Regions from separate parts of the Pseudoalteromonas sp. '520P1 No. 423' genome, predicted to be linked through region 4. Evidence: predicted binding sites of a transcription regulator. Region 4 holds the regulator's gene; each other region holds the start of a gene.
The links. The regulator LexA, encoded in region 4, represses DNA repair genes until DNA is damaged. The targets are predictions, from matches to a motif close to TACTGTATNNNNATACAGTA.

Region 1 (3,217 bases), 2.9 Mb from region 4:
ATGACGGATCGTTAACCAACCATCTCTAGATAATCGTTGTAATACTTCTCGTAAGGTTGTTCTTGTAACACCAATAATTTCAGATAGTTCACGTTCAGCCGGTAAGATAGAACCAGGTTGAAAATCACCATTCCAAATCGAGTCAACAATGTATTCTTCAGCAAAGCCAGCGGGGCTTTTTGCGTTAAAAATTTTCATGATATTTCCAAAATAATAATTTACCTCAATACATTGGCCACTACACACACTTATTTAATAAAATTGATTAAGACTCAATGGAATTGATATAATGGGTATAATATCTCTATGTTAAACTGATTGTACCAGATCAAGCATAACTAACAAGCGCTAAAAAAGAATGACTTTTTATCGCTTAAAACATTTTTTTTATTAAGGGTCCTTATGACTTATATTGCTAATTTAGTATTCAAACGTTCTGCATGGTTTATTCTCATGATGAGTGCTTTAATTCTAGAAGTAACCGCGCTTATTTTTCAATACAAAATGGACCTAGCGCCATGCATTATGTGTATATACCAAAGAACGGCTGTTTTAGGCATATTTATCGCAGGACTTATTGCTTTAACTAACCCGAATAATATTTTTGTTAGGATTATTGCTTATGGTATTTGGTCAATTTCTGCTATTTGGGGATATTTCATCGCTGTAGAACATATCGATATGCAAACAACTACTGATATCTTTGCCTATTCATGTGAAGTTACACCTAATTTCCCTAGTATCATGCCATTACATGAATGGATCCCTAGCTTTTTTGCCGCACCGGGGGATTGTGGTGAAATAAGTTGGCAATTTTTAGATTTATCAATGCCTTATTGGATGCAAGTTATCTTTGGTATTTACAGTTTAATTTTAATTACAGTGATATTAACTAATTTACTGAAAAAGCGTATTTAATAGGAAACAAAATGTACTTCACATCAAGAAATATGCCTGAATTAAAAGGGTTAAAGTATACCCAACGTGCTCAAATTGTTCGTTTAGCGTTAACTCATTTATCAGTTCCGCAAAAAACAATTTTAAATATTTTAAAATTATTATTACTTACACCGATCTTTTTAATTATAGCGAAGATTGATAGCTGGGAAATTATGTTTTACTTACTGATTGTAGGGTTTTGTTATCCATTAATCACGACCCCTGTTTCTTTACATTTTGCCCAAAAATATATTGAACAGGCTAAATCTGAATTTTTCGATAATTAGCTACAATTATAAAAAGAGTAATCTAAAGCCGTTAGTTTACTCTTTTAATTTGAACTAATTAAAACCTTACTTTTCCATCCAGTTTCGCGACGGCCTTTTTACCTAATCCTTTTACGTTTTTTAAATCTTCTATTGATTTAAAATCCCCATTTTTATCTCTATGTAAGATAATTGCAGCTGCTTTCGATTTACCAATTCCCGGTAATAATTCTAGCGATTTTTGATCAGCAGTATTAAGGTTGATTAAGTGATTATTTACAACCACTTCATTTTCAGCAGAGTTTTGGGCGACTACTGTAGTAGGCGCACTCATTAATAATGTAAAAATAAAAACGATAATTGTATTAAACTTCATGTTCTTCCTCCATGATGTCCATCTTTGGACGATAATTAACAGTTAACTATAAAAGTTACAAAACCTTCCCTTTAAATAAAGAATATAACTCTCTATTTGTCAAAAATAATATAATAAATGCTTTTGTGACTTGAAATTTTACCCTGTAAAGTTTACTGTATAAAAAACCAGTGTACTGTAGGAATAAATAATGGCTGTTGTTATCAAATATGTGGTTGAAAGAAATGGAGTGGAGCGTATGACCTTTACCAGCAAAAAAGATGCTGATGCCTACGACAAAATGCTCGATATCGCTGAATCAATGGAGCAAATGTTAGAAAAAATTGATGTTGCTTTAAGTGAACAGCAAGTTGAGACTTTAGCACTTGAAATAGCTAAAAATAAAGAATTATTTATGAGTGCCTTAAAAGGGAATAAAGCACCTGCTGAAAAAGCAGCAAAAGAAAAGAAAGCTGATCCTAACAAAGCTGAAAATGTGACAGATATTAAACAAGCCTAGTTTTGACACTTAATTTCAGATATAAAAAAAGCGCATATGCGCTTTTTTTATATCTACAACAAGAATAGCTTACGACTCTTGAACTAAACCTGCTGGGATTTCAGAAAACGCATCATCTCCCGTTGCAACATCCACTAATTCATATCCACGTTGTTTGCGTTTTAGTTTTAGAATCGGCTTTTCAAATGCACTTTGTTGGCGCGAAACATCTTCTTGTAATTCATTTAGACTTTTACCATAAGGTGCGACGCTTGTTTCTGACCAGTTAACCGCTTTACCTTTAAGGTTATATTCTACTTCATGGATTTGATACAAAGCTTCATTATCGCCATCAGCTTCACACAAAATAACTCTAAAATTCCAAAATGCTGACATAACTATTATCTCTCATTAATTGTTAGCTGTATTTTAACAGCTTAGTAAACTGATTTCACTTTTCGAAAATCATATTGTTAAATTTTGTGTTAATGTATCAGAATTACATTAATTTGGTTTAAAAACATGTTTTTCAAAAATTCAATATTTTTTTCAATGCTAACACTATCTTTTTCATCATTTTGTAATCAAGACAATGAATGTGGAAACAACATCCAAGCTCAAGAATTAACACAGTTAATTATAAATGACTCAACTCAATTAAGGCGCCACCTAACCTGCGATGCCAGACTTACTAGAGCGGCTACAATTAAAGTTAAAGAAATGGCTGAATCAGGATGGGTAATACACAGTGGGGCAAATAGGCGCTTGAGAGATCAAAACTTTCCCCTACCTGACTATTATGGCATAGGAATGGCAAATCAAGTTGAGGCATTAGCCGGCGGTCAAGAAAGTTCGGTAAATGTTTGGGCTGGTTTCAAAGGGTCAAAATCTCATGCAACACATCTATTAGGCAAATTAAAGTTTTATCATGAACAAGATAAAATTGGAGTCGGATTTATAAAAGCACCAAAGTCTAAGCATATATATTATTGGGCTGTATATTTAGCTAAAGAATCGAAAATAAATGAACTAAATTTAGAACTAGGCCCAATACCAAGTAAAGGGCCAACTGGAGTGATTTTTGAAAAATCAAATACCAATAAGATTAATGTAAAATTGATACCTTCAAAAAAGTAACAGCCAATATAAACTTATTAC
Region 2 (3,217 bases), on a different contig from region 4:
TCTTAAAAAGAGTGTACAAGAAAATGTTGAGAGCAACTCATTTAAGCATCATAAAGCCCACTTATTGGCTTTAATTAACAATAATAAGTTATAACCTTATTTCTGGTTAAGTTAAAAACCGCCTATTACATTGTTTAATATCAATTTTACAGGCAAAAAAAAAGCCCTAAAGGGCTTTTTTGAGAATCCATATCAACCGTCACCGATATGAGCAATGTAGCAAGTAATAAGGGGTGAGCATTGATAGCCTAGTAGCAAGGGGCGATTGTTTCCAAGCTATCAATGATCTTACAGTTTAACGTACTGCTTAACGTTTACAGGGTTCTTTCTGTATCTTAATAAAGCATGGCCTCCTGCCAAAATATCGTCCTTGTGGTCTGAGGTTAGGTACTGCGTTTCGTTGATAATGATTATCAATTAGAATCATACCCAAGTCAACATCTAAATGATAATTATTTGCAATAAGCGCGATTGATTTGTCCGCGGACTGTTCGGTGTCCGTCCGGTGGAGATGAAAATCAAATATTTATTACACATTATATCTATTTTTCAATTAGTTATGTTTTGGCATGATGCTTGACATACCTTATATGAATTTATAACTGAACAACTACATAAAATTCATAAAGGAACAATGAAATGCTAAAAATAAACAACAAATCAAAACTATTAAGTATCGCTATTAGCTGTATTGCTATTTCTACTGCGACAATCAGTATCGCCCACGATAATAAAGCAGCTATTGTAGTCTCAAAAGGATATCATAAAGCACATTCTAGCAATCCTAATAGTGAGTTGATGATCCGAGCAATTAGACACAATGACTTAAATAAAGTGAGATCGTTATTAAATAATGGTGTGGGTATTAATGAGAATCTTGAAGGTGATGGCACACCATTAATTATAGCTGTGCAACGAAATAAAATTGAGCTTGTACAAGCATTAATTGATTTAGGTGCTGATGTTAATCAAGCCACAGATATAGATGGTAATGCTTTAATTAATGCAGCGATGAAAAATAATGTTGAAATTGCTAAGCTACTTTTAGATCAAGGTGCAAATTTAGACGCGATTGTTATTAATGATGAAACAGCTTTGATCACGGCATCACGTGCTGGACATTTTGAAATGGTAAAGTTTTTAGTAGAAAGAGGCGCTGATGTTAATTTAGGTGTGCAGGTAAAACTGGTGAAAGGAACTGAATATCGCAGCCCATTAAATGGTGCTAGAAATATGAAGATAACGCAATATTTAGAAAATAATGGCGCTAAAGCATAGTTTTTTATTCTATATTTATACAATAGAGGCCGCTTACGCGGTCTTTTTTATTTAAAACAAATCTATCTAAACTACTCATTTAGTTTATACTGTTTTTATATACAGTATTTAGGGTTGTAAAATGAAAGTAATTCCAATTTATATTGATGCAGGGATCTCTGGCTTTGAATCACCTGCGACAGAATATAAAGAGTTAGGTTTATCGTTAGACCAATTATTGATAAAACATCCAAATGCGACTTTTATTGGTATTGCCTCTGGGCAGTCAATGCAGGGCGTCGGTATTTTTGAAGGTGATTTATTATTAGTAGATAGGGCTGAAGATCTTAGATGTGGTGATGTCATTGTTGCAAATTTCAATGGCAATTTTGTATGTAAATTATTAGATAAAAACAATGCGTTATTGTTATCGGCTTCGCCTATGCATCCACCAGTTAAAGTGAGTCAGGCTGATGAATTTCAGGTAGAGGGGGTCGTTACCCGTTCGATTCGTTTACATCGTCAAGCAAGTGAATTATTGCAATGTTTGCCTTAGTTGATGCAGTCTCTTTTTATGCCAGTGCTGAAAAAGTATTTGATCCTGCCATTCGTTCTAAACCTGTTGTGGTACTCACAAATAACGACGGCTGTATTTGTGCTGTATGCCCTATAGCTCGCAAACTTAACATCCCTAAGTTTCAGCCTTATTTTAAAGTTAAAGATTATTTAGCAAAGCATAATGTGGTGATACGTTCTTCTAATTATGAATTGTACGCCGATTTAAGTGAAAAGATGATGAATGTGATCGGCCGGTATTGTGATAATCAATATGTATATTCAATAGATGAATCATTTTTACAGTTTACAGGATTTAAACATTTAATTGATGATTGGCATGAGTACGGCCACCAGATCAGGAGCGCTGTATGGCGAGAAACTAAATTACCAGTCGGAGTCGGCTTTGGCACAACACCTACGTTAGCAAAGGCGGCAAATCATGCTGCTAAAAAGTTAAGTGGTTATAATGGGGTGGCGATTATTGATAATGAATCAAGCCGTAGAGAAATATTAGCAAAAATGACCGTAACAGATGTTTGGGGAATAGGCCGTCGGTTAGGTAAAAAACTGCAACTTATGAATATCAATACAGCGCTTGATTTATCAAATTGTAATGCGCGAGACATGGGTCGACTTTTTAGTGTGCTGGTGGAGCGTACCATAAGTGAGTTAAATGGCATTCAATGTTTAAACTGGGATGAAGTTAAACAAGCAAAAAAAGAAATATTTTCGACGCGTAGCTTTGGTAAACGCATTGAAGATAGAGATAGTCTTGTCTCTGCATTAACGGCGCACAGCGCAATTGTAGCCAGAAAACTCAGACAACAAAACTCACTCACCAAGCGCATTGTTATTTTTGCTGCAAGCTCACCCCATGAAGCGCATTATTATAAAAAGTCGTTTATCTATGATTTTCCAGTAGCAACCGCAGATACCTGTGTATTAGCCCATGCTGTTAGCACGGTTTTACCAACTTTATTTAAACCTGACGTACGTTTTTATCGTTGTGGAGTGGGGGCGATTGATTTAGAAACTGCGCAATTTAAGCAAAGTGATATGTTTAATACAAGCCAAGATAAACCAGAATTAATGGCCTGTTTTGACAAAATAAACCACAGGTTTGGCCAAGGTACAGTCAAACTAGCCAGTGAGAGTTGCACTGAAAAATGGCAAATGAAACGACATTTTTTATCGCCTCATTTTACCAGTTGCTGGCAAGATATTCCTAAAATTAGCTGTTAGCTTTAAATTAAGTATTTAAAGCTAAACTACTTTTTTCCTTTCGATTGAGTTTAGCTTTATTTCTACGACGGTTTCTTTGCCAATATAAATAAAACCCCGTTATAGATAAAAATACAGGGCTTAAACCTAACACGCACCAAATTATTTTACTGGTTAAGCC
Region 3 (3,217 bases), 1.9 Mb from region 4:
AAAAGAGATACTGAGCCATGATGAGGTTAAAATAACTAATAGGGAAGAGGAGTGCTTATTGTGGGCCTGTGAAGGGAAAACAAGCTGGGAGATTTCTAAAATAATAGGTATATCTGAAAGAACTGTGCTTTTTCATTTAAATAATGTAAGCCAAAAAGTAGGGGGTGTAAATAGGCAACACAGTGTAGCTAAAGCCCTTTTAAATGGACTTATTCAGCCTAAGTTTTAATGAATTGTTATCGTTTTATTTAAAATACCTTTAGTACTATTTATTTTCCAGACATTACCAGTAGGGCTTGCATCATTGATAGTAAGTCCTGATTTTGTAGCAAGATAGCTTGTTATTTGATCAACTATATTCAGTGAAATTAAGTGATTTAACTCTTCATCATCTACGATAATAACAACTCGGTTATATTTAATATTATTGAGTGAATCTTTATTGAGGTATTCATCCATTTGATGCCAAATAAATTCCTTATTTATATAAGTGAAAACCTGATTTTTAGATTCTTGGCTTAAGCTTTTAATTCGAGGTGCTAATTGCGCTGTTAGCGCCTTTGTAAGTAGATAACCAGAGTTGGTTATTTGAATTAAGATATCATTAAATACTTGCGCAGAAGTTTCCATTTCAACATTAATTTGACTAGTTTCATCTAGATATTTAAAGTTGATACAATGAATCCATGGGCGTTTATAAATTTTTTTATGTAAAAAATCTCCATTTATTTGATTTACGAGTTCAGGTGATAAATTATCTATAATATTCAGGCCAATTAATTTTGCTGCTTTTAATGTTGCGTTTTGTACTTTTTCAGCACAGACAATTTTTTTGATTCTTAATTTTTTTAGTTCTGTAATCATATTTTTATCAGGAGACATTAGTAAATAGACTGTACTATTTTCAGGAGTTTTATTTATTTCTTTGCATCTTTCTTCTAATTTATAGATTGCTCTATAAATTATAGTATTGTTTTTTTCACATATAATTGCCTGTAATGCTAATTCAGAACTTAGCTTTTTTTCACGCTGAATATCAATCAATAACGATATAAAATGTAAGTGCTTATCCATTTGAGCCTTAATTTTTGGTGCTAGATTTTAACTGTTTTTAAAATATCAAATCTAGCCATAGCGATCATAGTTAAGAGGCGGTAAAGTACTTTCACCGATTCTAAATATATAAAATTAGCGATAAAGAATGCTTAATATATTTTTTGTGAAATTATCTTGGGCTCAGTCCAAATTTTTATAAACAACCAATAAGATATTGATTATTACTGATTTTTTTGCAATTTACGGCTTGTTTATAAGAGTCATTTATATCAACCCATAATGCTACAGAATCTACTTTTCCTAGTTTACTTGACATTCCATCCCCAAAGCGTCGAGTTGGAATACCTAATAATCGTAATATTCGTTCACAGGATACTGTAGTTACAAGGACAAAATTATTGATTGAATTTGCAATAGCAAACTCGTATAGAGCTGAAAACATCTCTTTTGTAATATTACTTACACCATTATCGTAGTTTCGTTCAAATGTACGATCTAATGTAAATCGACTTATTTCCCATACATCTGATTTTTCTGGGATTTCTTCATTTCTAGCAAGTTCTGAAAATATGTTTTTAAACATGTAATCTTGATCAGTAGGAATTAATCTAGCACAACCTATTACTTCATTTGATTGAGATTTGACAAGTAAATATGAAGAGTAAATATTATCAAATTTATCTTTTTCCATACCATTAAAACTATCTACTTGCCATTTTAAGCGTTTATAAAAAGCCTTTTCTCTTAATTGGTGCATTGCAATAATTTTACTTTTATCAATAGATGAGAGTTGATTGTTATAGAGATTCATTAATAATTATTCTGATTTACATTTCTTTTAAATCACTATAACAAACTATCTTGTACCCAAAACCTGTAAAAAGTTACAGGGTATCTTTTTGTTTTATCTATATTTAAAAAACCTTCCAAATTCTTATTTGATTAAAGTTCTTAAAATTAAACTTAAGTATCTGTTAAGTAGTGTTTTTAATGTGTATCTGAAATTTATTAATGTTTAAATAATGGAATTGCTGTCAGATGTATCAGGTGTTCAAAAAACAAGTTTTTGGAATAATTTATCGGTGAATCGGTTTTATTTATTGAAAAATTGGACTAATAGACTATGAAGAATCATGCAGAAACGGACATTGCAATCATTGGAATGGCTTGTCGATATCCTGGTAATACTAATACACCACAAGAATTTTGGAATTTTATTTTAAATAAAGGTGATGGCATTGTTGATATTCCCGCAGACAGGTGGGAATCAGATGCTTACTACGACGTTGATAAAAATAAACATAATAAAATGTATATTAAGCAAGGTGGCTTTTTAGAAAATATAGATCAATTTGATCCATTATTTTTCAATATTTCTCCTAAAGAAGCTCCTCATATCGACCCTCAACATCGCTGGTTACTTGAATTGACGCAGGAAGTTCTAGAAAACTCAGGGCTGAAAGCGAGTGAGCTAAAAGGAAGTGATACAGCTGTTTATATAGGGCAATTTATGCATGATTATGAGCAGGTACAACTGGATTCAATGGCACACAATATGATGTCTAGTCATTCCGCTACGGGCCCATCTATGACTTTAACATCCAACCGAATATCATATGCTTTTGATTTTACAGGTCCAAGTGTCACCTTAGATACTGCTTGTTCATCGTCCTTAGTTGCTCTGGACTTGGCATGTAAAGCGATATTAAACGGAGACAGTAAAGTTGCTGTAGCTGGAGGCGTTAATATATTGTTACGTCCAGAACTTACTATGGCGATATGTAAAGCTTCAATGCTTTCTCCTGATGCAAGGTGTAAAAGTTTTGATTCATCAGCTAATGGATATGTACGTAGTGAGGGAGCTGGTTTAGTTATAGTTAAAAAACTATCTGAAGCACTCAAGGATGGCGATAATATCCAAGCTGTAATAAAAGCAAGTGGTACAAACCAAGATGGTCAAACAATTGGTATTACAGTCCCAAATGGTGCTGCACAGAAGAGATTATTAGATAAAACTTTAGCTAAGGCTAATTTTTCTCGGTCTGATATTCAATATGCAGAGGCTCATGGCACGGGGACTCCAGTTGGAGATCCAATTGAAGTTAACGCATTAGGAGCTTTATTTGGTGAGCGCAAAGATGAGCAAGAGAAATGCATTGTC
Region 4 (3,217 bases):
GCAAGGGACATAAATTATTTCGTGACCTTTTTGTGATAATTCATTAACTTGCTCAATATTTCTAACGTCAATGCCATTATAAAGTTTGTTCCATAACCAAGTTAATATTCTGGCAAAAACGCGTATCACTGCATCGTTATAATTGGCTGAAATTTCATTGAGTTGCTTTAAAGCGTTTTCTTGTGCTTTTTCATTACTGATATTCTTACTTTTAGCTTCATCAGCAATGGCTTTTTTGATGTTTTTTGAGGCTAAAAGGCCTCTAAATAGCTTATCTTTAGAAGGAAGTTTAGGGCCTGTTGCAGCAAGCTTTTGACGTTGAAAATGTGCACGTGCAACACGAATTAATTTATGAGGTAAATCATCGGTAGCATGTTTTTTATTGAGTAACTCTCTTGCATCAACAGCTTGGCTAAAGCGAATCATGTTATCTCTACCAGAAAATATTACAACGAGTAACTTTCTTAGCCAGCTAGGACTTAACGAGTGCGATAATAAAGTACCTAAACCTGGCTTTTCTTTACCTGGGTCTCTGCCCCATAATATGGTGACTGGAATAATTTGCACCGTTTGTTCTGGGTTTTCTCGCAAAGCTTTAAATATTATTTCACCTTGCTCTATCGCATTTGTTTTTTTTCTTTTTGAGCCAAATAAAGGCGCCGGATTTGATAATGGGATTAAGCCTGGCAGCGAGTAGTCACCTAAGATCTGATTTTTTCTTGGGTTAGGTAAACCTAGCTTTTTACATTGATGACCTAACGCAGCTAAATCGCTTTGAGAATTAAGTCTTGTAATGTAAAAGGTCGGCAAATTGGTTTTAAGGCCTAATTGTGAGCAAGGGTCTTCAGGAAATAATTTGCTTTTTACAAAAATGCTATTTGTTAACTTTGCTAGAAAGTTAAACCCTGTATTTATAAAAGAAAAAAACGCCATTGGTCCACCTAAGAAAAAAGTTTGCGCAAGGATATCAGTAATTCAACATTTATTATAGAACTGGACAGACCATTAAGCTTTATCAAGAGTAAAATATCTTTTAAATACTTGTTTGCCATTTTAAAATAACTGTATATACTCACAGTAACATGTACTGTATGGAAACCCAGTTGTATGCGACCGTTAACAAAACGACAAACACAAATTTTAGAACTAATTAAGGTATTTATCAAAGATACCGGTATGCCTCCTACAAGGGCTGAAATAGCGCAATCTCTCGAGTTTCGTAGTGCAAATGCAGCTGAAGAGCATTTAAAAGCTTTAGCTAAAAAAGGTGTTATTGAAATGGTGCCGGGTGCTAGCCGAGGTATTCGCGTAGTTGAAGACGAACAACCTGAGCAACTTGGTTTACCTTTAATAGGCCAGGTCGCTGCTGGTTCACCGATACTTGCACAAGAGCATGTTGAAAGCCATTACGAAGTTTCAGCTGAATTATTTAAACCTGCTGCAGACTTTTTATTACGCGTAAATGGCATGAGTATGCGAGATATCGGCATAATGGATGGCGATTTATTAGCGGTTCATAAAACCCAAGTTGCAAATAATGGACAGGTTGTCGTTGCTCGTGTAGGCGATGACGTAACCGTTAAACGCTTTGAAAAAAAGGGCAGCCAAGTACTTTTGCATCCTGAAAACGAAGACTTTTCTGATATTGTAGTTGATTTAGAAAGTGAGTCTTTTGACATTGAAGGTTTAGCAGTTGGTGTTATAAGAACAGCCGATTGGATGTAATATAAATTTAATTAAATGTATACCAATTCCAATAAATATGTGAACAATCTTAATGGTCTAAATATACAATAGCTACGTTGCTTTCAATCCCAATAGCCAGCTATTGCTCAATCAAGCGCCTTGCTCTTGAAAACTTATCCTAATTTATATTAGATCACTAACTTAATAGAATTGGTATTACACAAACTCATTAACGCTAATATTATTTAATAAATGAATATTAGCGTTTTTTATTATTTTTAAAATCATATTGTTACAAAAAAAACTCTTCAAATACAATTAATGCCAATAAAAATCAATTAAACACTGTTTTGCAATAATTAATATGCTTTTTTTAGGCTGTACCCCTTATATTTATGGCTTTCGACTAGAGCCCTCTTCTTGAATTTTTCTAATTAACTTACTGATTTAACAAATTTATCAAAAATATCTATGTTATTTTTTTGTTAAAACTTGAACAAATAACAATCATGGACTATTTAGTTATAGAGCTGTTTAAAATAAAATTTATTTAAAGCGGTAATAAAAAATATATCAAAATAAATACCAATTATAATAGTGAAATGGCAAAAGCATTTGAAGTTTAATTTAATTACCTGGTCTGAGGTGGTTTTATTCGATTGATATTTTAACCATTTCTTTGCTTTAAGCATAAAAGGAGATGTCACATGGGTGTCGTGCGCTTTACCTTGTGGCTTATATTGCTTATCCCTCAATTAAGTTTTGCAAATAGCTCGCTTAATATGAGAACTGGAGTAACCGATATAAGTGAAAACGTTTATCAACTGCATATGATCATTTTTATGATTTGTTGTGTGATAGGTATAATTGTCTTTGGCCTGATGTTTTGGGCTATATTCCGTCATAGAAAATCAAAAGGGGCAAAGCCAGCCCAATTTCATGAAAGTACAAAAATAGAAATATTATGGACTGCAATTCCTTTTATTATATTAATAGGTATGGCTGTGCCAGCTACTAAAACATTGATTGCTATGGAAGATACTTCAAAAGCAGATCTGACTATAAAAATAACCGGATCTCAGTGGAAATGGCACTATGAATACCTGACTTATGAAGGTAAAAAGGGAGACGTGGATTTCTATTCCATTATGTCTACTTCACAAGATCAAATAGCCAATAAAGAAACTAAAGGAGAACATTATTTACTTGAAGTAGATAAACCTTTAGTGATCCCAACAGATAAAAAAGTACGCTTTTTAATGACGTCAGATGATGTGATCCACTCATGGTGGGTACCTGATTTCGCAGTAAAAAAAGATGCTAATCCCGGATTTATCAATGAAGCTTGGACCCGTGTAAATACCCCAGGTACATATAGGGGTCAGTGTGCAGAGCTATGTGGCAAAGACCATGGCTTTATGCCAGTTGTTGTTGTTGCTAAAGCGCCAGCTGAGTTTGATGCCTGGCTAAATGAAAGTCAGCAAGAAAAACAAAATGCAGCTCAAGCTGATCAAGCTTTATTATCTCAAAC

Region 1: PSA_RS14460 (YebG family protein) is a predicted target of LexA. The motif match lies at 1,735-1,754, and genes of this name have one in related genera.
Region 2: PSA_RS21915 (LexA family transcriptional regulator) is a predicted target of LexA. The motif match lies at 1,366-1,385, and genes of this name have one in related genera.
Region 3: PSA_RS09845 (acyl-homoserine-lactone synthase) is a predicted target of LexA. The motif match lies at 1,929-1,948, and genes of this name have one in related genera.

The regions. Positions count from the first base shown of each region.
Region 1 is NZ_BBZB01000001.1:3,165,223-3,168,439, forward strand. It holds gene fadR (fatty acid metabolism transcriptional regulator FadR) at 1-198, opposite strand, end outside; gene dsbB (disulfide bond formation protein DsbB) at 403-918, shown strand; gene PSA_RS14450 (DUF6170 family protein) at 930-1,226, shown strand; gene PSA_RS14455 (ComEA family DNA-binding protein) at 1,285-1,581, opposite strand; gene PSA_RS14460 (YebG family protein) at 1,772-2,080, shown strand; gene PSA_RS14465 (hypothetical protein) at 2,150-2,455, opposite strand; gene PSA_RS14470 (hypothetical protein) at 2,582-3,196, shown strand; gene PSA_RS14475 (ion transporter) at 3,214-3,217, opposite strand, start outside.
Region 2 is NZ_BBZB01000002.1:727,893-731,109, forward strand. It holds gene PSA_RS21905 (alpha/beta hydrolase) at 1-94, shown strand, start outside; gene PSA_RS21910 (ankyrin repeat domain-containing protein) at 640-1,278, shown strand; gene PSA_RS21915 (LexA family transcriptional regulator) at 1,400-1,813, shown strand; gene PSA_RS21920 (Y-family DNA polymerase) at 1,801-3,057, shown strand; gene PSA_RS21925 (PepSY domain-containing protein) at 3,065-3,217, opposite strand, start outside.
Region 3 is NZ_BBZB01000001.1:2,144,113-2,147,329, forward strand. It holds gene PSA_RS26300 (LuxR family transcriptional regulator) at 1-229, shown strand, start outside; gene PSA_RS09840 (hypothetical protein) at 226-1,074, opposite strand; gene PSA_RS09845 (acyl-homoserine-lactone synthase) at 1,250-1,867, opposite strand; gene PSA_RS09850 (type I polyketide synthase) at 2,180-3,217, shown strand, end outside.
Region 4 is NZ_BBZB01000001.1:290,340-293,556, reverse strand. It holds gene plsB (glycerol-3-phosphate 1-O-acyltransferase PlsB) at 1-933, opposite strand, end outside; gene lexA (transcriptional repressor LexA) at 1,108-1,725, shown strand; gene coxB (cytochrome c oxidase subunit II) at 2,394-3,217, shown strand, end outside.